Regions from separate parts of the Gordonia sp. NPDC003429 genome, predicted to be linked through region 1. Evidence: riboswitches for the same ligand, from Rfam matches in the RefSeq annotation. Region 1 holds a riboswitch; the other holds the start of a gene.
What was found. Region 1 has a riboswitch for S-adenosylmethionine ahead of ACWDSI_RS02750 (bifunctional o-acetylhomoserine/o-acetylserine sulfhydrylase). Riboswitches for the same ligand answer to the same signal wherever they lie in the genome.

Region 1 (11,959 bases):
GGATGCCCAGGCATCTCGGCATCCATTCGGGCGGCATGGTGATCTGCGACCGACCCATCGCCGACGTCTGTCCCACCGAATGGGCTCGGATGGACAACCGCAGCGTGCTGCAGTGGGACAAGGACGACTGCGCGGCGATCGGGCTGGTGAAGTTCGATCTGCTGGGGCTGGGCATGCTCTCGGCGCTGCACTACGCGATCGACCTGGTGGCCGAACACAAGGGCCTCCACGTCGATCTCGCGCGTCTGGACCTCACCGAGGAAGCCGTGTACGAGATGTTGTGCCGCGCCGATTCGGTGGGGGTGTTCCAGGTGGAGTCGCGTGCCCAGATGGCCACGCTGCCGCGGCTGAAACCGCGGTGTTTCTACGATCTCGTTGTCGAGGTGGCGCTGATCCGTCCCGGCCCGATCCAGGGCGGGTCGGTGCATCCCTACATCCGGCGTCGCAACGGCGACGAGAAACCCGACGTGGAGCATCCGTCGATGCACAAGGCGCTGGCCCGTACCCTCGGGGTGCCGTTGTTCCAGGAACAGCTCATGCAACTCGCGGTCGACGTCGCCGGGTTCGATGCCGCCGGGGCCGATCAGTTGCGCCGGGCGATGGGATCCAAACGGTCGCCCGAGCGTATGCAGCAGTTGCGCCGCCGCTTCTATGAGGGGATGGAGCGCGAGCACGGTATCACCGGGGAGGTGGCCGACCGGATCTACGAGAAGATGGCCGCCTTCGCCAATTTCGGTTTCCCGGAGAGTCATTCGCAGAGTTTCGCCTCGCTGGTGTTCTATTCGTCGTGGTTCAAGCTGCATCATCCGGCCGCGTTCTGCGCGGCGCTGCTCCGGGCACAGCCGATGGGCTTCTATTCGCCTCAGTCCCTGGTCGCCGACGCGCGCAGGCACGGTGTGCGGGTGCATCGACCGCACATCAATGCCTCGCTCGCCGAGGCGACGCTGGAGGCCGGGGGACTCGAGGTGCGGCTCGGTCTGGCCGCGGTGCGCGGGGTGGGGGAGGAGGTGGCGGCGCGCATCGTCGAACGCCGTGTGGCCGACGGTCCGTACGAGAGCATCGTCGAACTGTCGCGGCGCGCCGATCTCGAGTTGCGACAGTTGGAGGGGCTGGCCGGTGCCGGGGCCTTCGAGTGTTTCGGGATGAGCCGACGGCAGGCTCTGTGGGCGGCCGGGGCGGCGGCCACGGCCAGTGCCGATCACCTCGACCTGCGCGGATCGGCGCAGACGCCCACCCTGCCCGGACTGTCCGACGTGGAACTCGCGGCCACCGACGCCTGGGCGACGGGCGTCACCCCCACGAACTATCCGACGCAGTTCCTCCGGCCGCGGTTGGCCGCCATGGGTGTGTTGCCCGCCGAGGCGTTATTGTCTGTGCCGGATGGGTCCCGCGTCATCGTCGGCGGGGCGGTCACGCATCGGCAACGTCCCGCGACGGCGTCGGGCGTGACGTTCATCAATCTCGAGGACGAAACCGGCATGGTGAACGTTGTGTGTTCGGTGGGGCTGTGGTCGCGGTATCGCGACCTGGCACATTCGGCCTCGGCACTGCTGGTCCGCGGTAAGGTGCAAAACGCCGAGGGTGCGGTGACGGTGGTTGCAGATCGTTTGCAGCGCATGGATCTTCGAGTCGGAACCCGTTCGCGGGACTGGCACTGAACCGAGTTGAACCGACGCGCGGTCTACCCGCGCGCTGAGCGAGAGACGAGAGATGGCACAACAGGTGATCGTCACGGCCAAGCCGAGCAGCCGAAAGGGGCCGCTGGTGGAGACCGGACCCGACGGTTCGATCACCATCTACGTGCGTGAACCCGCGACCGAGGGCAAGGCGAACAAGGCGATCGCCGAACTGCTGGCCAAGCATCTCGGTGTTCCCAAGAGCAAGGTGGCCCTCGTCGGCGGCGCCACCGCGCGCACCAAGCGCTTCCGCGTCGGCTGAGTCGAGCGTGCCCAGATCCGCGTCGAGCGTGCCCACATCGCGGTTGAGCGTGCCCGGTTTCGACTAGACGGCTCCGTCGAATCCGTTCTGTCGCCACGCCTCATAGACGACGATGCTCGCGGCGTTCGCCAGATTGTGTGAGCGGCGCCCGGCAAGCATGGGTATACGGATCTGGTCGGTGACCCGGTCATCGTCGAGGACCTCGTCGGGCAGTCCGGTGGGTTCAGGTCCGAACAGTAGGACATCACCCGGCTGGTAATCGACGTCGGTATAGAAGCGTTCGGCATGCGCGGTGAACGCGAACACCCGACGCGGGGCCAGTGCGTCGAAGGCCCGATCGAGATCGGGATGAACTGTGACAGTGGCCATTTCGTGGTAATCGAGCCCTGCACGCCTCACTTGGGCGTCCGACATGGAGAACCCGAGCGGCTCGATGAGGTGGAGTTCGCAGCCGGTGTTGGCGGCCAACCGGATCGCATTGCCGGTGTTGGGCGGAATGCAGGGCTGATAGAACATCATTCGGAACAAGTGAATTCCTCGGGCCTCGTGTCGTGGAACTGCGCCGAAGCGCACTCGGTCTCGCAGCGCACGACGCGTCGTCGTCTCATATCGAGGGTGGCACATGGAAGATTCGCCGATATGGGCACGGTCGACTCGGTTGTGGGCACGCTCGACGGGATTATGGGCACGCTCGACGGGATTATGGGCACGCTCGATCCGTCAGAGCCCGTCGAGTGACGTGTTGGCGCCGCACAGCACCACACACAGCGTGGAGTCGGCGGCGGGTTGCGCGGCCCCGGTGGTGACCGCGGCCACCGCGGTGGCGGTGCCGTGCTCCACCACGATGCGCCATCGTTGCCACAGCATCCGGCGGGCGGCGATGATGTCGTCGTCGGACACCACCACACTCTCGACGTCGCGGCCCGCGATGGTGGCCCAGCAGATGTCGCCGACGCGGGTGGCGCCCAGCGAATCGGCGGCAACGCTTTCCGGCCGCACCGAAACCGGGTGGCCCGCGGCCACGGCACCATGCAGGCACGACGCACCCTCCGGTTCGGCACCGATCAGCCGGTCGCCGGGGCGCATCTCGGCCGCGAGTCCGCCGAGCAATCCGCCGCCGCCCACGCACACGACGGTGGTCAGCGGCCCGTCGACCTCCTCGCGGAGCTCGGCGCCGATCGTGCCGGCGCCGGCGACCACGTCGGGCAGATCGTAGGCGTGCAGCAGCAGCGCGCCGGTCTCCTCGGCCCGCGCCGCGGCGTGATCGGCGGCGTCCTGATAGATCTGTCCCACCAGATGGACGTCGGCCCCCAACGCCCGCAGCGCCGCCACCTTCACCGATGGGGCCGTCTCGGGCACCACCACGGTGCAGTGGGTGCGGGTGATACGCGCCGCCCATGCGGCACCGATCGCGGCGTTGCCGCCGGAGGCCACCATCACACCCGTGTCGCCCAAGATCCCCTGCTCGCGCGCGTGGAGTACCGCATTGAGGCTTCCGCGCGGCTTGAAGCAGCCGCCGAGCTGCGTGAACTCGAGTTTGAATACCACGTCCACCGGGCCGGAAGGCGTGTCGATCCCGGTGCGCAGGATCGGCGTGCGACGCAGATGGCCGTCGATTCTCGCCCGCGCGGCCGTGACGTCCCCGGGCGAGATCGCGGAGACTGCCTGACCCGACATGGACGCACTGTATCCCGCGGCGGGGTTGCGGTCGGATCGGCCACCTCCCGGATGGAACCCTCAGAATGGAACAATGGACGGGTGAGTGCGATACGACTCGATGGCAAGCTGACCCGCGACGAGATCTTCGCCGACCTCCGCGAGCGGGTCGACGCACTACGTATGGCCGGTGTGATGCCCGGCCTGGGCACCATCCTCGTGGGCGACGATCCGGGTTCACACTCGTATGTGAAGGGCAAACACTTCGATTGCGCCAAGATCGGCATCGCGTCGATCCGCAAGGATCTGCCCGCCGACGCCACCACCGCAGACCTCAACGCCGCGATCGACGAACTCAACGCCGACCCGGGCTGCACGGGGTACATCGTGCAACTCCCGTTGCCGCGGCACCTCGACGAGAACGCCGCCCTCGAGCGCATCGATCCTGCCAAGGACGCCGACGGCCTGCATCCGATCAACCTGGGGCGCCTCGTGCTGGGCAAGGAGTCGACGCTCCCGTGTACGCCGCGCGGGGTGATCCACCTGCTGCGCCGCTACGACATCCCGCTCGCGGGGGCGCGCGTCACGGTGGTGGGCCGTGGGGTCACCATCGGCCGGCCCATCGGCTTGCTCCTTACCCGCCGCAGCGAGAACGCCACGGTCACCCTGTGCCACACCGGAACCCGGGACCTCGCCGCCGAGGTTTCGCGCGCCGACATCGTGATTGCCGCCGCCGGGGTACCGCATCTCGTCACCGCCGACATGGTCAAGCCCGGTGCGGCGGTGATCGACGTGGGTGTCAGCCGTACCGCCGACGGTCTGGTCGGCGACGTGGCGCCCGACGTGTGGGACGTCGCCGGGTACGTCTCGCCGAATCCGGGCGGGGTCGGACCGTTGACCCGCGCATTCTTGCTGGTGAACGTGATCGAACGCGCCGAGGCGCAGCTGGCGGCATCGGCTCAGGGTGCGGCCCGGTGAGTGCCGCCACCGACGCCCGCGTGGCGCAGTTGCGCCGGGCGCGGCGTGTGCGCCGGTACCTCGTGCAGATCCCCTACCTGCTGGTCATGCTGGGCGTGGTGGTCGCCGCGGCGCTGGTGCTGTTCGACCGATGGCGTCGCGGAGCCTTCGTCTTCGGTTCCGCACTCGTTCTCGGGTCGTTGCTGCGGGCCCTGCTGCCCACGTCCCGGGTAGGGTTGCTGCAGGTCCGGGGGCGGGCTTTCGACGTCTTCTGCTTGGCGTCGGTCGGCGGGGTGATGCTCTGGCTGGCCACGTCGATCGACCCGTTGGGCACAGATTGATTACGGTGGCCAACGACTTGTGACCCGGTCCGGCTGGGTCCGAGGCGCCACCACACAGCACACAACCAGCACATACACGAGGACGGCAGGGGACCCATCACTTCGACGTTCGAGACCGGAGACCACACCACCGACGAGATGACGTCGTTGGGTGTGTCCGCAGGTCAGGGGATGATTCATTACGTCCTGTTGACCCGGGACGCCGCTGGTCGCAACGTGGTCGACTCCCGGGTCATCGAGGTGGACCGCAGCGATGGGCTCGACGAGGTCGGGCGCGTCAACGCGGGTATCGACCTCGTGCTCGACGCGGCGCGTGAACGTGGACACAGGGTGGGGCCCATCGGGGTGGCCGCGCGGGAGGGAATGCGCCGCCGCACGTCGCGGTGGGGAGGGTCGGGCACGCGGCGCCAGGTGCAGTTGGTCTCCGAGGAGGCGGCCGTTGTCGCGTATCTGACCGGCACCGGTCAGATCGACCGTTACCGCAACGTCGTGGTGGCCGATTGCGGCGACACGGGCATGAGCCTGTACACCGTGCGGACATCGGACAGCGCGATCTCGGGGTTCGAGCGAACCGATGTGCTCGGCGGTCGTCTACTCGACGACGCCATCGCCGACCATCTCGCCGATGCGCGACCGGACGTCGGGCAACGGCTGACCGCGCGGTCCGACCGCACCGCGCTGTTGCGTGCAGCGCGGATGTCCAAGGAGGAGGCCGGGGGTGTAGCCCCGGTCGAATCCGTTGCGCGGGTGACTGATTCGGATACCGACGGTCGGCTCTTCATCACCCTCGCCGACGTGGAGTCAGCGGCGCGCCCACTCATCGAACGGGCACGCGAAGTGCTCGGACGCTACTTGTCGGAGCACCCCGCCGATGCCGTCGTACTGGTCGGTGGCCTCGCCAATCTGGACGTGCTGCGCGACATGGTGCCCGCCGATGAGCCGTCGGCCCCCGACATCGTCGCGCCGTCGGATCCGGAATTGGTCGCCGCGACCGGCGCGGCGATGCTTGCCCGCCAGGGTGCGCAGGCGCCGTCGCGTCTGGCGTTCCTCGGCGGCAATCGTCGCCGCCGGTGGCTCTCGCCGGTCCCGATCGCGGTTGCGGCGGCGATCGTGGCCGCGGTGGTGATGGCTGCCTACGCGATGGACAGTGCCCTCACCGGACAGAGCAGAACGGTGCTGCCGGCCAGTACCTCGGTGGCGGCGACGACGGATGTCACCACCACCGAGGCGGTCACCTCCCGGGGTACTGCCGAGGCGCCGAGTCCGATTCCGCAGACCACCGAGACCCCGTGGCTGCAGCGCGACGAGGCCGGTCCCCGATGGGCGACCACCGAGCTGCCGCCCACCACCTCGGTGGCGACGCGGACATTGTCGGCGACGTCGCGGCCGGTGGTCCCCGAAACCTCGACGCCGCCGCCCACCTCCACGCGCCCGACATTGCCACTGCCACCGGGCATTTCGATACCGCCCGATCTGCTGCCGCCGAATCTTCGGCCGTCGCGACCCTCCACGCCGCCGTCGACCTCTCCCACGCCGCGGCAGCCACCGCGCGACGACGCCCCGTCGACCACGACGACAACCCCGATGGCCGGACTGCTGCCACCGCCGTGATGGGCCGCTGCGGCCGCGCTATCGCCGCGCCAGCGCCACCGTACGTTTGAGTAGGTCGCTGATCGCGTCGAACTCGGTGAGGAATCCGTCGTGACCGTTGTCGGAATGCACCACCTGCAGGCCACCGATGCAGTTGCCGAGCTCCTCGGCGAGCTCCACCTGTAACCGCAACGGGTACAGGCGATCCGAGTCGATACCGCCGACGATCACCGGCACCCGACAACCATTGAGGGCGGCCTTGACCCCGCCGCGACCGCGGCCGACGTCGTGGTGGTTGAGTACCTCCGACAGCACGACGTAGCTGCCGGGATCAAAACGTTCGACGAGCTTGTCCGCCTGGTGCTCGAGATAGCTCTGCACCGCGTAGCGGCCACCGCGCAACGGCTTCTCGTCGCCCTGGGGGTTGTTGGCGAAACGCTCGTCGAGTTCGGCCTCGCTCCGATAGGTGAGGTGGGCGATGCGTCGTGCCACACCCATGCCGGCGGTCGGCGTGTGCCCGGTGCCGTGGTAATCGCCGCCCTGCCACTGGGAATCGGAGGTGATCGCGGCGATCTGGGTGGTCTGGGTGCCGATCTGGTCGGCGGTCGCGCGGGCACCGACGGCCAGCACTAGTGCGCTGCGCACCCGCTCGGGGTATTCGATGATCCACTCGAGTGCGCGGGCACCGCCCATCGAACCGCCGAGCACCGCCCCGACCTCACGGATGCCGAGGCGATCCATCAGGGCCACCTCCGCTCGCACCTGGTCGAGGACGGTGATCTGCGGGAAACGTGAACCCCACGGTCTCCCTTGGGAATCCAGCGACGCCGGCCCCGTCGACCCGCGACATCCGCCGAGCACGTTCGCGGAGATCACACACCACTCGTCGGTGTCGATCGCACGTCCGGGTCCGACGAGTCCGTCCCACCAGCCCGGGGTGGGATGGTCGTCGTCGGCCGGACCGGTGACGTGCGAGTCGCCGGTGAGTGCGTGTAGCGCGAGGATCACGTTGTCCCGCGCGGGCGACAACCGTCCCCAGCGCTGGAATGCGAGCGTCACGTTGTCGATTCGCGCACCGCTGTCGAGTGGCATCGACCCGAGACGTGCGCTGAGCATCTGCCCGTCCGGGACGTTCTCCCAGTCGGGCTGCTCGGCGGTATCCGTCTGCGGGTCGATGCTCACCGACACGAGTTACCTCGCTCCTGTCCTGATCGTGTTATTGCGCTGCGCGGAAGCCGCGGTCGAGGTCGGCGAGGATGTCGTCGATACCTTCGACGCCGACGGCCAACCGCACCAGGCCGGGGGTCACACCGGCCGCCAGTTGCTCCTCGGGGGTGAGCTGGCTGTGCGTGGTCGATGCGGGGTGGATCACCAGCGACCGCACGTCCCCGATGTTGGCGACATGGCTGTGCAGCGTCAGCGCCTCGACGAAGCGCTTACCCGCGTCAACGCCGCCGACGATCTCGAATCCGATCACCGCGCCCTGCCCCTTGGGGGCCAGCTTCTGGCCGCGCTCGTACCACCGCGACGACGGCAGGCCCGCATACGCGACGGATTCCACCTGGGCGTGGTTGTTCAGGTACTCGGCCACCCGTTGTGCGTTGGCCACGTGACGCTCGACGCGAAGACTCAAGGTCTCGAGTCCCTGGGCGAGCAGGAACGCGTTGAACGGGGAGATCGCCGCGCCCGTGTCGCGCAGCAGTTGCACGCGGGCCTTCAACGCGTACGCGGGTGCGCCGAGATCGGCGAACACCGCACCGTGATAGCTCGGGTCGGGCGTGGTGAACCCCGGGAACAGATCCTTCCCGTCACGTTGCACGCGCCAGTCGAAGGTGCCGCCGTCGACGATCACGCCGCCGATCGCGGTGCCGTGTCCGCCGATGTACTTGGTGGCCGAGTGCACGACGATGTCGGCGCCGTGGGCCAGCGGATTGAGCAGGTACGGCGTGGCGACGGTGTTGTCGACGATGAGCGGAACACCGTTGCGGTGCGCCACCTCGGAGATGCCCTCGATGTCGAGGATCTCGTTGTCGGGGTTGGAGATCGACTCACCGTAGAACGCCCGGGTGTTGTCGCGGACGGCGGCCTGCCACGAGTTGAGGTCCTCGGGGTCGTCGACGAAGCTCACCTCGACGCCCAGCTTGGGCAGCGTGTAGTGGAACAGGTTGTAGGTGCCGCCGTAGAGGCGTGGGCTGGAGACGACGTGTCCGCCGTTCTCGACGATGTTGAGGATCGCGTAGGTCTCCGCAGCCTGGCCCGACGCCACCAGCAGGGCCGCGACGCCACCTTCGAGTGCGGCCAGGCGCTGCTCCACGACGTCCTGCGTCGGGTTCATGATGCGCGTGTAGATGTTGCCCGGCTCGGCGAGCGCGAAGAGGTTCGCGGCGTGTGCGGTGTCGTTGAAGGTGTACGACGTGGTCTGGTAAATCGGCAGTGCCCGCGCATTGGTGGTGGCATCGGAGCTCTGGCCGGCGTGGATCTGCTTGGTCTCGAAACTCCAGGAAGCCGTCGGGTCCTGTTCGGCGATGTTCTCGTTGCCACTGTTGGCTACGTCAGACATGGGTATAGATCACTTTCTGCGGTCGGCAGGGCACGGTGACCCTGTTGGGGTCCGACCTTCGGACCCGCGCTTGCCGGGGAGGCCTGTGCGGCCGTCCCACAACCCGGTCATCACCCGGAGCACCCCACCGCGGTTGGAGGGTTGCCGATCAGCAAGCCGGGGCTTCACGCTGATGCTCATGACCTGGCGTCAAGGATATAACACGGACGCAACATGGTGAGAACCCTCTGACGCAGCCTGGTTTCACCGGTGGACATCGGGCAGGTGAGAGCGGTGCGACTGCGCGCGTGATGTCGTCCGATCGGGCCAATCGCGGCGGATTCAGGTGCTATCTGCGGTATTGAATCATCGCGTCGACATGGCGGATCTAGAATGGATTTGATGCCTGTGGGCAGTTGAGGGTGAGGAAGCGATGATGAGCGCCGTGGGTCTCCGTAAGACATTCACCGTGATGGCCTTGATCGGGACCGCGGCCATCATGGCCGTGCTCCTGGCGCTCGGTCAGACCTTCGGTGCGGGGGTGGCCCGGGCCGAGGATTCCGCGGATTGCGGCAACGGTGCGCTCGTCATTGTCGGCGGAACCTGGGACTCCAACGGCAACTTGCTCACCCAACCCTATTTCGGAGTCCAGAATCAATCGCAGTACTCCGGGTACACGATCGAGCGCGCGACCTACCCGGCCACGATCTGGCCACTCGGCTCGTTCGGCTTCGACAACAGTCAAGCGCAGGGGGTGCAGGCCACCCTGGCGACGGTGTCGAGCTACCAGTCCCGCTGCCCGGACTCCCCCGTCGTCATCGTCGGTTACTCACAGGGCGCGGGGATCGCCGGCGACGCGCTCACCATCATCGGCACCGACACGACCGGTACATACGACAAGAGCAAGGTGTCGGGCCTGCTCTACTCCGATCCGCGACAAGCCGGAACCCTCTACGGCGAAGGAATCGAGCTCGTGCTCGTGGGAGTCATCCCCGGCCTGACGATGGCCGGAGCGCGCGCCGACGACGACTTCGGCGGACTGCCGGTCACCACAGTGTGTTTTTCCGGTGACCCGATCTGCGATCTCCCCGACCCGCTGCACGATCCCATCGGCGCTCTCGACGGGCTCGCGGGCTATTGGGTGAAGCACGGCCTGTACCCGTGGTACATGATGCTGTCGGCGACCAACGGCTCGTATTGGGACGCATGGGGGCCCAAGCGGTTACAGTGCGCGACCGCCGCCGGAACGTCGACCAGCACGTGCGTGCTGGTGGTGCCGTCGTCGGCGGCGATCCTGACGCAGGAGTTCGTCGACAAGATCGGCCTCAACTGGACCGTCCCGGACCTCCTGCAGTACCGGCTGGTGCTGCCGGATATCTTCGGCATCCAGCTCAGCACCTTCCAACCGCCGATCCGGTTCGCGATGGGCTGGTTGCCGCAGCTGCCGCAACTCGGCTACGGCGGCTATCTGCCCGATCTGTACGCCTTCCAGAACACGGTGGTCGGCCTGTTCACCTGGAATCCCGAGTTGTGGGGTGAGGGAGTCGCCGCACTCAAGGCCAGCGGGAAGAGCATCGTGCTGATGCCGGTCAACAAGCTGTCGTATTGGGCGTCGGTGATCGCGGGGTTGCCCCCGGTGGCACCGGGACCGGCATACCGCCCGTCGCTGGTGGCCACGGTGAACTGGTTGCAGTCGATCCTGCCGCATACGACGCTCCCGGACACGAGCCCCGGCACGCAGGCGAGCACCCTGATGGCCGTCGACGAGAACGCGGGTGTCACGTCCACCGACGCACCGCATCCGGCCGAAAAGGTCGAGAAGTCTGTGACCCAAGAGCAGCAGCCGTCGTCGGGTGGTGGGCAGCAGCAATCCGGCGATGATCATCAGCTGAGCGGCGAAGGCCAGCAGCAAGGTGGCGAGCAGCAGAACCAGCAGCAAGGTGGCGAGCAGCAGAACCAGCAGCAAGGCGGCGAGCAACAGCAAGGCGGCGAGCAGCAACAAGGCGGCGAGCAGCAACAAGGCGGCGAGCAGCAACAAGGCGGCGAGCAGCAACAAGGCGGCGAGCAGCAACAAGGCGGCGAGCAGCAGGAGCAGCATAAAGGCGGCGACACCAGCACCTCCGCCAACACCACCTCGAACTCGGAGGAGTGAGGTCTCCGACCGAAGAGAGCGCCGCACGACGTGATCGCCGGTACGCCCGCGTCGTGTGAACGATCTCACCGTCGTATGGGGGTATGGGTCCGACGGGTGGGTTCGTTGCCACAACAATGTCCACTCCCGCCACCTCCGTCGCGCGGCATGGCACCGACCCCAGCCGGAATGGCTTGTCAGCGCACCGCGGCGCGATCATCGCGATGGCTCTCGGCGGCTTCGGTATCGGTACCACCGAGTTCGTCGCCATGGGTCTGCTGCCCAACATCGCCGGTTCGCTACGGGTCAGTGAGCCCACCGCCGGATACGTGGTGTCCGCCTATGCGCTCGGCGTGGTGGTCGGCGCCCCGCTGATCGCAGCACTCACCGCACGGGTATCCCGGCGGACACTGCTCATCGCCCTGATGGTGGCGTTCACCGTCGGCAACGCCGCCACCGTGCTCGCACCGGGCTTCGGGCTGCTGATCGCCGCGCGATTCGTGGCCGGAATCCCGCACGGCGCCTACTTCGGGGTCGCCGCGCTCGTGGCCGCGCATCTGGCGGGTCCGCGCAAACGCGCCAAGGCGGTAGGACTGGTGTTGCTGGGGTTGTCGGTGGCCAACGTGGCCGGAGTTCCGCTGGCCACCTGGCTCGGCGAAAACCTCGGTTGGCGCAGCGCTTTCGCGGTCGTGGTGGTCATCGGCATCTCGACGATCGCCGCGCTCGCCGTCTACCTGCCACCGCTGACCGACATGGCGGTGACCGACCCGATGACCGAACTCGGGGCGCTACGACGCTCGCAGGTGT
Region 2 (11,959 bases), on a different contig from region 1:
GTTGCTGACCATGAACGCCGTTCCGGTGCCGGTGACCGACGGCGGTAGTCCGCCGTTCACCAGACCCTGCCACAGAATGTGGCCGGTGGCGGGATTGACGACGCCGAAGTCGGCCGTTCCCACGCCCAGCGCGTCGAACGAACCCTTGCGTACCACCACGGGAAGACTGGTCAACCACGGCGTATCCGTTCCCCGCAGGATGCCGCCCCCGGCGACGCCGACCTGCGACGATGTCCAGCCGTTGGGGCTGACCGCCGTGCGGGTGCCGTTGAGGTCGTAGAACTCGGCGTGCCCGGCGCCGGGGACCATGAAGCCCCCCACATACGGCGCCCATGGGGGCACGGCGTCGGGTCCGGCGTCGATGGTGTGCAGCACCTTCCCGTCGGAGACGCGGCGCCAGTCGGTGCGGTCCTTGGAGAACGGGTCGGACTCGTCGCGCGAGGTGGTGATGGTCACCACGCCGCCGCCCGATACGGGTGTGGGGGTGGCACTGGTGCTGGCGCGCCACCGCTGGCGACCGGCGGCGTCGACGCTGACGATGTCTTCGAGTGTCGACGACGGCGGGGCCGGGTTGGTGGTGGCGGTGAGCACGAAACCGTTGTCGGCAGGTACGGGATCATGGGCGTCGGTGAGCCGACCGGTCACCGCGCCCCGGTCGAGGTCGACGAACACGACCGCCGACGTGCCCGGGCAGGCGGCGTGGGTTCCCGGGACATCGATCGCGCATTCGGGGGCGCCGTAGCCGCCGGTGCCGGTGAGATCGACCGATCGTGCGAGCTTGCCCGAGTCGGCGTCGACGATGTCGAGGAGTTCGGCTTGCTGCGGGGCGGGCGACAAGCGCCAATTCAGCACATATTTCGCGCTGCCCCCGGCGAACCCGCTGCTCGGCGAGCCCGGCGGCGGGGTGTACGTCCACAGTGATTTGTCCGGTTTATGCTCCAGCGATGCGCTCAGCGGAGTCGCCGCGGTGCGCTCGAGCGTGGTGGCCTCGGCGACGGGTATGGCGGGGTCGGGTGGGGCCTTGTGCGGCCTGACAACGAAGTACACCCCGGTGGCGGCGGCGATGATGACCACCAATGCTGCCGCACCGCCGACGAGCCACCACTTCTTGTGACTCTTCTGAACAGGTGGCTGCGGCCCGGCGAAAGGTGGTCGCGGCGCGGACCCTGGCGGGGGCTGGTGTGCCGGGGGTGGGGTGGCGCGGCCTGCGACGGTCGGCGCGTAGTGCGGGTTCGGCGGCACGGGGTGGGGTGGTGGTTGCGGCTGATGTCGCGGTTGCGCGGCGGTGGTGCGGGCGACGGTGGCTGATGTGTCGGCTGCGGGTGCCGGTGTGGTGAGTGCTGTCCTGAGGGCCTGGGCGAATGCGGTGGCGGTGGGGTAGCGGTCGGCGGGGTTCTTGTCGGTGGCGGTGGCCAGGACGTCGTCGACGATGGGGGATAGGTCGGGGCGGTCGGTGCGGAGGCTGGGGAGTGGTGTTTCGAGGTGTTTGGCGATGACGGTGGCGGCGTTGGTGTCGGTGTGGGGTGGGTGTCCGGTGAGGAGGTGGTAGGCGGTGCAGGCCAGGGAGTATTGGTCGGATCGGCCGTCGAGGGCGAGGCCGCGGAGTTGTTCGGGGGAGGCGTAGTCGAGGGTGCCGATGGTGGTGCCGGTGGCGGTGAGTTGGGTGTTGTCGGTGCCGGTGCGGGCGATGCCGAAGTCGGTGAGTAGGACGTGGTCGGTGCGGCTGATGAGGATGTTGGCGGGTTTGACGTCGCGGTGGACGAGGCCGTTGTCGGCGGCGTGGTCGAGGGCGGCGGCGACGTCGGCGGTGATGCGGGCGGTTTCGTGGGCCGGGAGGGGGCCGTGGGTGCGCAGGATGTGGTCGACGTCGGTGCCGTCGATGAGTTGTAGGGCGATCCAGAGGTGGCCGTCGGTGTCGCCGCGGTCGTGGACGGCGACGATGTTGGGGTGGTTGAGGGTGGCGACGGTGTCGGCTTCGCGTTCGAAGCGGCGGCGGAAGGCGGGGTCGGCGGCGTATCGGGGGTTGAGGACCTTGAGTGCGTCGGATCGGGGTAGCCGGGGGTGGCGGGCCACGTAGACCTCGCCCATGCCGCCGGCGCCGAGGAGTCGATCGATGGTGTATCCGGCGAACACAGCGCCCGGTTGCAGCACTACAGAATCCTCCTCGGGTGGTCCCGGACAATCTAGCGGGCGGGAGGGAGGCCGCCGACGCCGAGGGCATTGAGCACGGTCGACAGTTTCACCGAGGTCTCGTCGAGTTCGTTCTGCGGGTCGGACCCCGCGACGATGCCGCCACCCGCCCAGGTCCGTACGTGCCGGAGGTCCTCGGACAGTTCGAGGCATCTGATGGTGACCATCCACTCGCCGTCGCCGGCCGCGCCGCACCAGCCGACGGCGCCCGCGTACAGTCCGCGGGGCTCTTCGTGCGTCGAGATAAATTGTGCCGCAGCGGCTTCCGGCGTGCCGCAGACGGCGGGGGTCGGGCTGAGCAGCAGGGCCAGATCGAGTGCGGTGATCGTCGGGTCGGCTAGCGTGCCGCGGATCGGGGTGCTCAGATGCCACACCTCGCCGGTCGCGGTGAGCACCGGCTCGTCGGGTACCACGAGGTCGCGGCAGACGGACTCGAGGACGTCGCGGACATGGTCGACGACGAAGGCGTGCTCGGCGCGGTCCTTCTCCGAGCCCAGCAGTGCGTGTCCGGCGGCGCGATCGGCCGCCGGGTCCGCCGACCGCGACGCCGAGCCCGCGTAGGGGCGGCAGGTGACCTCGAGTCCCTGCTTGCGCAGCAACACTTCCGGGCTGGCGCCCAGAAGCCAGCGTGCGGTGCGGTCGGCCTCGGCATTGACGCCGACGTCCACGGCGAACGCGTTGTGGTCGGCGTTGCCGTGCGCGAATGCGGCGAGCAGGTCGGCGACGACGACCGGCGGTTCCACCGTCATCTCCATCGACCGTGCCAACACCACCTTGTCGAGTTCGCCGATGTCGATGGCGTCGATGGCACCGGCGACCCGGGCGCGATGGGTGTCGGGGTCGGGGACGAGCAGCGAGCGCACCACCCGATGCGGCGTCGCCGGCCGGCCGCGCAGCGGGGTGGAGGTGTGCCGAATGGTCTCGGGCACCAGCAGCGCCGCCGTGTCGGCGGCATCGAACGGGATGGCACCGGTGATCGCGCCCACCCGGCCGCCGCGCAGTGCGTCGGCGGCCTCTGCGGCATCGGTGAATCCCTCCGACGCCCCGGCCGCACGCACCGTGCCATGCGGCCGCGACAGCACGAAGACCTCGGAGGGATGCGGGGCCTCGGGGAGGACGTCGTCGTCGGCGGGGTCGGACATGGATCTCACGCTACCGAGGCGGCGACCTCGAATTGCGCGCACGCTGGGTGAAAATTGACACCCCGACGCCGCATCGGCGATTCTTGGTGCAGGTCATGAGCGCCAGCGACAAGCCCCGGCTTGCTGGCCGGCAACCCTCCTCCGCGGTGGGGTGCTCCGGGTGACGACCCGGCCGTATCCGAAGTGGATACGGCAAGCGTGGATTCCAAGGAGATCTCTCGATGACTGCTGTGCTCACCAGCCCCACCGTTACGCACCCGGCCCCGGCCTGCGCCGGAACGACGATCGCGCCGCTGGCCGAGGTGACCGGTGCCGGACACACCGCACCCCTCGCCGACGGCACAGAAGTGCGCTACGCCAACCTCGATTACGCCGCCAGCGCCCCCGCCCTGCGGGCCGTCGCCGACGCGGTGACCGAGGCGCTGCACGGCTACGCCAGCGTGCACCGCGGCGCCGGTCACCTCTCACAGGTCACCACCCGGCGCTACGAGGAGGCCCGCGAGGTGGTGCGCCGCTTCGTGCGGGGCCGGGTGGACGACACCGTGGTGTTCACCCGCAACACCACCGACGCCATCAACCTCGCGGCGCACGTCACTCCCGGCGACGTGGTGGTCCTCGACATCGAACATCACGCGAACCTGCTGCCCTGGGTGTCGCGCGAACGGGGCACCACCCGCATCGTGTCGTCGCGGCCCACGATCGAGGCCACCCTGACGGCGATCGACTGCGAACTCGCCGCCCAACCGGCTGCGCTGCTGGCGGTGACCGCGGCGTCCAACGTGACCGGTGAGGTGCTGCCGATCGGGCGGCTGGCCGCGATCGCGCACCGCCACGGTGCACGCATCCTGGTCGATGGGGCGCAACTCGTGGCGCACCGTGCGGTGTCGTTGGTCAGCCACGGCATCGACTATCTGGTGTTCTCCGGCCACAAGCTGTACGCGCCCTTCGGTGCCGGCGTGCTGATCGGCCGCCACGACTGGCTCGACGCCGCCGACCCCTACCTCGCCGGGGGTGGGGCCACCGCCGACGTGGGCATCGTCGACGCCGCCGGCACCGACAACTGCACCTCCACGGTGTGGCACACCGGCGCGGCACGGCATGAGGCCGGTTCGCCGAATGTGTTGGGCGCCATCGCGATCGCGGCTGCCTGCACCGCCATCACCGAACTCGGCCACGAACTGATCGGGCTGCACGAACACGAGCTGTGTGCACGGCTCGACGAAGGCCTGGCCGGCATCGACGGCGTCACTCCGCTGCGCGTGTTCTCCGACGCGGCCGAGCGGGTCGGCATCGCCGGGTTCTCGGTGCGCGGTCACTCGCCGCGTGCGGTGGCCGAATACCTCAGCGATCACCACGGCATCGGGGTTCGCGACGGAAAGTTCTGCGCGCATCCACTGCTCGATCGGCTCGGACACCCCGACGGCGCCGTGCGCGCCAGCTTCGGGCTGGGCACCGGGTCGGCCGACATCGACCGCCTGCTCGACGCCCTGCGAACCCTGTGCGATCCCGACAGCCGCGAGGTGCAGCCGTGACCATCGAATCGACCGTGACCGGGCCGATCAGCATCGGCCGTCCGGCGCTGGCCGTGGCACTCGCCGGTGACGCTGGTGCGGCGTCGTTGCCGATCGTGGTGCGGCGTGCGACGCTGCGCGAGGCGCAACGCACCCGATCGTTGCTGCGTGCGGGCACCCGCGACACCGCGAGCTTCGCGGTGGCGTTGGAGGTGGAGGTGGCGATCGCACCGCACCCGTTGTCGGCGCGGGCGTCGGTGGTGGCGAGCGGGGTGGGCGACCCGCGTACGGTGCGCTACGTGGGCACCCCGCATGGCTTGTCGACCCTGATCCGCGACATCTACGCCGCGGAGGTGGCCGACGCCGTGATCATCGTGCCGATCGACGGCTCGGCCACCGAGCGCCGGGTGCGCGCCGAGGTGTTGCCGCAGTTCACACTCGGGCGAGCCGCCTGAACGGCATCAGGAACCGCTCAGGCGACGCGGATCGCACCCCTCAGGCGACGCGAATTGCCCCGCCGGGCAGCACGGTGACTTTCGCCGTATATGCGCGGGCCAGATCGAGTCGCTGCCACGACGAACCGCCGGGGCGCTGGTCGTCGAGGGGATGACCAGCCGGCGCGGCGGTCAGCCGCAGCAGTTCGCCGCGTTGCGCGCGGCTCAACCTTGGGTGAGTGCGACCGACGAGGTCGATCGCGGTCTGCGGCACGACGAAAGGCGCTTTAGGAGAACCGATTCGGGTGAATCCGTAGCCCATCCGATCGCGGTAGACCTGCAGCGCCGCGGGGGTGGTCAGGTACGGAGTGTCGTGCGCGATGCAGACGGAGAGCTTTGCACCGCAGCGCCATTCGAGTTCGGCGCGCAGTTCGTTGCCCGCGGCGATGATCAGCGGTCGGAACCGCGGATCGGCCCAGCGGTCGCCGACGGCGGCGTCGGCGACCATGCGGCCGGCGATCACGTCCAGCGGGTAATGGACGCCCAGTACCACTCGATCGAGCCCGGCCTCGCTGCCCCGGGCCAGCAATTGCGGTGCGAACTCGGGCACCATCAGCGCCAGTAGCCCGGTTCGGATCATCGCCGAGGCGGTGTGCCCCGAAGGATACGACGAGCCGTCGGAAAGTACGTCGTCGCGCGAGCGGCCCGGACGGTTGTAGATCTGGATGCGGTCCGGCTCGGCCACGTACGGACGATCATTGTCCGACAGCGCCTTCTCGATCAGAGTTGAGGAGGCGATGCCCTGGCCGCGCGCGAACAGCGTGTCCACCAGTGCGGTGACCTTCGGCAGACGATCGTCGGCGACAGCTTGCCGGAAGTCGCGCCCCAGGTTGACGCCGAAGGCATCCGACATTGTGTACATCTGGATTTGCGTGGTGCCGTCGATGGCGTAGCCGTCGTCGAGGGCGCGCTTTTGCAACTCGGGATTGTTCTTCGCCGACTGGTTGATCTGCGCGGCCTTGTCCATGTTTTCCGCGATCGTGTCCGGGTGATTCTTCCGGACGTCGACGAAGCTGGAGATCACCGGCCAGTAGATGATGTCCGATCCGTGCACATCGGATTGGTACACGGTGGCGATGGCGCCGGTGGGGAAGGGTGCCGGATTCGGTTTGGGCGGTGCGGCATTCGCGCGTGGCAATGCCGTCCCGATGAGTGCTGAGACAACAAGCAGCGCCATGGCGAGGCTGCGGGTGACTGCCCGTGTGGATGTCATGGGTGAGAATTCCAATCAGGTGTCTGGCGGGTGCGGGTCAGTGCGTCGCGACCGGGTTGGGATTGTAGATCGTCTTGTCGGCCCCAGGGTAGGGCTTACCCTGATCCACTGTGCGGCACAGAGCCTTTGCCGTACCCTGCGTGCTCGCGTAGCCGTACTCGGCTGCCGACTTGAGAGGCAGTAGCTCATTGGCGGCGCGGGCGCCGTTGAAGACCGCGTTCACCGAGATGGAGGACAGAGGGATCAGGTGGGAGACCTCACCGCCTGCGGCGAGGTTTTGCAGGACTCCTGCGGTGTAGACGAGGCCGGGGCCGCCGATGAGCGGGAGTGTTGCCACGGTCTCGAATACACCGGTGAGTTCGGTGGCGTCCTTCGGTACGAACGCGTTGCTCACGTAGGTCTTACGGAGGTTGCCCCGGATGGTGTTGACCTGTGCGGTGAATGATGCGCGCTGCGATGTGGGCAGCGTGTTCGACCGGAACTCGGCGAAGTACTCGATCGCCTCGTCGAGACTGAGGTCCGCCAGCGGCCGGCAGTCGACGGTCGAGAGGGTGACCGACTGTGCGAAGGCGGTGAGTGCCGGGCTGACGTTGACGTCGAAGGCGTTCTTGACCACCTGGCGCTTGATCGGCTTGGTACCGTCGCCGGGAGCCAGGCAGGAGCCGTCGGCCTTTTCGCTGCCCGTTTTGCCGCCGTACTCGGCGGCGATGCCGGGGATCTCGACGATGTACTTGACGATGTCGCCGGCGATGGTGCCGACGATCGGGACTCCGACCGCGGATGAGACCACTTCACCGAGCGCTTCGGCTGCGGTGTTGATTCCCACCTGGTCGGTGATCTCGAGTCCGAGCAGTACCGTCTCGATCGCGTCGTTCACCGAGATCGACGACATCTTGTTGCCGTCCCGGTAGGTGCCGTTCTTGATGGACAACACCCGCTGGACGAGTGCGTTGGCGCCGTGGGTTGCCTGAACACCCTGGGCGGGGCTGACCTCGGAACCGCGCTGGGTCACCACGAGCGTGCTGATCGTGGCGTTGTTCATCTGCCTCGACAGAGAGGCCGCGGCGCTGTCGATCGTGCGTGAGTTGCCGGGGGCGCGCTTCTTGAGGGCATCGGCCACGATCGGGACCGTCTCGCCGAGCGTCAGGGTTGCGCCCGATCGGCAGTCGTGGGGGAAAGGCTTGGCGGGCTGTCCAATCGGTGCGGCAGTGGCGGCCGGTGCGGTACCCAACGCCACGGTGGCGCACACCGCCAGCGCGAGAGTGGCTGTGCGCCGGGCCGACGGCCGTGCGGTAGCGCGATTCTGTGAAGTCATCAGTGGTCCGTTTTCGGTACGTAGGTGTGTGAAAGTGTTTGATTGCCAACGTGTGTGGCGGAATCGGTGGTTCATGCGCGAAACAGCTTGGGCCGGCCGGACATCGTGTACCAGCCGAAGGCGCGCCGAGCCGAGGACCGAGAATTCTGGATGTTGTCGATGTAGTACCAGTCCATCTGGGCTCGCGACTTGGTAACGGTCATCACGCCGAATCCGTGGGTGGTGAGCTCGACGTCCTTGATCCACGGGTTCAGTGCCTTGATGGCTTCTTGTCCGGTGCTCATCAGCGCTGCGGTGGGTGCGGCGAGTTCACGCGTCAGCGCAATCGTGTCGTACCCGCTGGCGGCGGTGATACTCGGGGGCGTGAACTCGCATGCCACAACCCGCCCGCTGCTGTCTTTGCCGTAGTGGGATACGTTGAGCGGCAACTCACTTGCCCACGAGCTGTGGATGTCGCCGGTGACGAGGACGACGCTGCGCTTGTTCGCCCTCTCGATCGCGGTGAGCAGGGAGCGACGCTCCGCGGCATAGCCGTCCCACTGATCGTCGTTGAGTGGGATTCCGTCCTTGGGCAGCCCGATCTGATCGTGGAGCCAGTCGGCCAACCTCGGGTCGGTGGATTCGGGGATCACCAACGGCACCATCAAGACCTCGTTGCCGATCACCTGCCATGCCGCGGTGGACGACGTGATCGAGTTCTCGAGCCACTTGTACTGCGTCTTGCCCGTGATGCTCTGATTGGGGTCGTCTTCGGCGAAGTACGACTGCTTGTCCCGGTAGGACCGCAGGTCGGGGATGATCAGTTCGGCGAGGGTGCCGAACCGGAACTTTCGATAGAGGTGTTCGCCGTTGTCCAGTGAGTTGGGCCGCACGGGCATCCACTCGAAGTAGGCCTTGGTTGAGGCGCGTTTGCGGGCGCTCCAGCTGCCCTGGGTGAGTTCCTTGTGGTTCTCGGCGCCGTCCTTGTAGGAGTTGTTCGCGGACTCGTGGTCGTCCCACATGCAGATGAACGGATGAGTGGCGTGCGCGAGGGCCAGATCGGGATCCTGATGGTGTTTGCCCTGACGCGCCCGGTAATCGTCGACGGTGACGGTGGCGTGCACCGGTTCGACGGCGCGGACGGTCTTGCTGTACGCGCCCGGATATCCGCCGGTCTCGTATTCGTAGGTGTAATCCCCAAGGTGGAGAACGAAATCCAGGTCTTTGCGGGCCGCCATCGCCCGATAGGCGATGAAGAATCCCGACTCGTAGTTCGAGCACGAGCACACCGCGAAACGGAGGTCGCCGAGATCTGCGGACTCCGGTGGTGCGGTCTTTGTTCGGCCCACGGGCGATGTTCGACCCTTGAGCGGGCCATCGGCGACGACGAATCGGTAGAAGTACCTGGTAGAGGGTGCCAGCCCGGTGGCGTCGACCTTCACCGTGTGGTCACGGTCGACCGAGGTGGTCAACCGACCCGAGTTGACGATCGATCCGAACTGCGGATCGAGGGCGATCTCCCACCGCACGGTGGTGGGAGATCCGTATCCCGAACCGGGGGTTGCCCGTGGTTCCGGGGTGACCCTGGTCCACAGAATCACCCTGTCGGGTAACGGATCCCCGGATGCCACCGAATGCAGGAACACGGCGTTCCCGGGGGTGGCGGTCGCAGTGGGCAGATTCGCAGTCGCTACCGTCGCGGCCCCGACGGCCACCGCTGCTGATCTGATGAAGGTTCGGCGCGAAGGCCGAAAAATATTCGATTGGTTGGGTTCTTGGGCCACGAGGTGTCAGTACAGTCACGAACGGTTAGGCCAAGGTGTTCGTTGCGTTAACGAACGATGTCGTCGGCCATGTTTATCAACACACGCGCGACGAAACTGTGACCCACGCGCGGCACTCTCGGCGGTGTGGTGCGACACGTGGCGGTGGTGGAGTGTGTGGCCTACGCCTCGCCGCGCTCCCACTGCTCGATGAGTCCCGCCTTGGACTCGTCGGTCAGCACGCCGTAGAGCTTGAACCGCGCCATCCCGCCGTCGGGATAGATGTCCATGCGGGCCTCGGTCATCGGCCGGTCCAGGTCGAGGACGAAGCGGTGGCGCGTGTCGGGCTGTAGCTCGGTGCGCCCCAGCACCTCGAACCATTCGCCGTCCTCGCCGTCGCGACCGCGCACCATCGCGGCCCCGGGCGCGTTGCCGAGGAAGTAGCTGGTGTCGAGTTCGACGAGGCTCACCAGTCCCTGCCCGGCCAGGCGCACCTGCACCCAGTCGTTGCCGGAGTCGCGGCGCCGGGAGGTCTCCCAGCCCTCACCCATGTGCCGGGCGCGGCCGGGCATCAGCAGGTTGTTCGGCGAACTGTAGAACATGTTGGAGCACGCCGTGATCAGGCCGCCGTTCTCCAGCGCGGCCAGGTCGAAGTGGCCGTAGCGGAAGAAGTGGGGGTTGGGCACGCCGCGTCCGTGCACCCGGAACCGGGCCACACCGCCGTCGGGATACATGGTGAGCCGCACGTGGGTGAACCGGTTCTTGGCGTCCACGCGGAACGGGTTGCGGGTGTCGCCGTCGACGGCTGTCTTCTCCACGATGGTCACCCATTCGGTGTCGTCGACGAGTTCCTGCGCGGACACCACACCCTCGACCGCGGCGGCCTCCACCGAGACGAACGGCGGATAGTTGCCCTTGAACCACGAGGTGTCGACCACCACGCCGTAGACCACGCCCGGAGCACCGAGGCGCACGATCGCCTGATCGACACCATCCCGCCGGCGTCGCCGTGTCTCCCAGCCGTCGTAGATCTGGCCCTTGTGCCCGAACGTCGCCGGCCGGTACTCGGCCGAACCCGTCTTGATGATGTTCTGCACCTCGGCGAACAGGTCGTCGTTGGTCCAGACAACCGCGCCACCCAGGTCGCGTAAGGCCAGGTCAGGCATCGATGTGAAGTGCGGGCGGCTACCTGAGGCAGGTGGTGGAGGCTGAGGGGTCACAGACGCCGATCCTAATGGGGGTTTGCCAGAGGGCAGAACTCGAGCGCATACTTGCGGACATCAACTACTTGCATGAGACAACTAGTTGCGTTGGGAACAATGACCGGACCGGTGTGTCCACACGGTCGATGATTCTGTGCAAACAGCTCGGAGAGGTGGTTCAGTGCTCGATTCTGCCGCCATGGACGAACTCTTCGACATCCTCGCCCGCTATTCACGAATGCGGGATCGTGCGGTGCATTCGACCTTCCGGACGCCCGACGGGGAGTTCGAGATGGCTGCGCACAAGGGGCTGTTCCACCTGATGCGCCACCCCATGCGGTCGCGTGAACTCGCCGAAAGCCTCAACGCGGATCCGTCGACCGTCAGCCGCTACGTCGCACAACTGGTGGACATGGGAATGGTGCGCCGCGAAGCCGACCCGGACGACGGGCGGGCGACGGTGCTGGTGATCACCGACGCCGGCCGCAGGCGGGTGGACGCGATGCGTGAGATACGCCGCACGGCGATGAACGACGCGATGACCGACTTCACCGATGACGAACTCCGCGACCTGGTGAGCCTGCTGGGTCGCTTCGTGGACGCGGCCGAGAAGCTCGTCGCGCCGGCGTGCACAGACGTTGCGAAAGGATCGAGATGACCGACAAGTCGGCGGCAACCGCCGCACAGGAGAGCGCGGGTGCGGGTCTGACCCACCGGCAGATCCTCACCATCCTGGCCGGCCTGATGCTGGGAATGTTCCTGGCTGCCCTCGACCAGACGATCGTGTCCACCGCGATCCGGACGATCGCCGACGACCTGCAGGGCTACGACCTGCAGGCGTGGGTGACCACGGCCTACCTGGTGACCTCGACCATCGTCACCCCGCTGTACGGCAAGCTGTCGGATCTGTATGGCCGCAAACCGTTCTTCCTGCTGGCCATCTCGATCTTCATCGTCGGATCGCTCGCGTGCAGCATGGCGACGTCGATGTACCAGCTCGCCGCCTTCCGTGCCCTGCAGGGACTCGGCGCGGGTGGTCTGTTCACCCTGGCCCTGACCACCATCGGCGACATCGTGCCGCCGCGGGAACGCGCCAAGTATCAGGGCTACTTCCTCGCGGTGTTCGGCACGTCGAGTGTCCTCGGTCCCG

Region 2: it holds a riboswitch for S-adenosylmethionine, as region 1 does, so the genes downstream of both, ACWDSI_RS09450 (aminotransferase class V-fold PLP-dependent enzyme) here and ACWDSI_RS02750 (bifunctional o-acetylhomoserine/o-acetylserine sulfhydrylase) in region 1, are expected to answer to the same signal.

The regions. Positions count from the first base shown of each region.
Region 1 is NZ_JBSFQF010000001.1:584,648-596,606, forward strand. Features, by position in the region: gene ACWDSI_RS02710 (error-prone DNA polymerase) at 1-1,658, shown strand, start outside; gene ACWDSI_RS02715 (DUF167 domain-containing protein) at 1,711-1,938, shown strand; gene ACWDSI_RS02720 (tRNA (cytidine(34)-2'-O)-methyltransferase) at 2,002-2,466, opposite strand; gene ACWDSI_RS02725 (serine/threonine dehydratase) at 2,659-3,615, opposite strand; gene ACWDSI_RS02730 (bifunctional methylenetetrahydrofolate dehydrogenase/methenyltetrahydrofolate cyclohydrolase) at 3,697-4,572, shown strand; gene ACWDSI_RS02735 (DUF3017 domain-containing protein) at 4,569-4,892, shown strand; gene ACWDSI_RS02740 (hypothetical protein) at 5,064-6,503, shown strand; gene metX (homoserine O-acetyltransferase MetX) at 6,522-7,670, opposite strand; gene ACWDSI_RS02750 (bifunctional o-acetylhomoserine/o-acetylserine sulfhydrylase) at 7,699-9,042, opposite strand; SAM riboswitch class IV at 9,104-9,226, opposite strand; gene ACWDSI_RS02755 (cutinase family protein) at 9,458-11,173, shown strand; gene ACWDSI_RS02760 (MFS transporter) at 11,377-11,959, shown strand, end outside.
Region 2 is NZ_JBSFQF010000006.1:59,391-71,349, forward strand. Features, by position in the region: gene ACWDSI_RS09440 (serine/threonine-protein kinase) at 1-2,151, opposite strand, end outside; gene ACWDSI_RS09445 (isochorismate synthase) at 2,184-3,332, opposite strand; SAM riboswitch class IV at 3,424-3,537, shown strand; gene ACWDSI_RS09450 (aminotransferase class V-fold PLP-dependent enzyme) at 3,554-4,864, shown strand; gene ACWDSI_RS09455 (hypothetical protein) at 4,861-5,298, shown strand; gene ACWDSI_RS09460 (phosphatase PAP2 family protein) at 5,339-6,550, opposite strand; gene ACWDSI_RS09465 (hypothetical protein) at 6,588-7,865, opposite strand; gene ACWDSI_RS09470 (alkaline phosphatase D family protein) at 7,937-9,559, opposite strand; gene alc (allantoicase) at 9,790-10,773, opposite strand; gene ACWDSI_RS09480 (MarR family winged helix-turn-helix transcriptional regulator) at 11,009-11,467, shown strand; gene ACWDSI_RS09485 (MDR family MFS transporter) at 11,464-11,959, shown strand, end outside.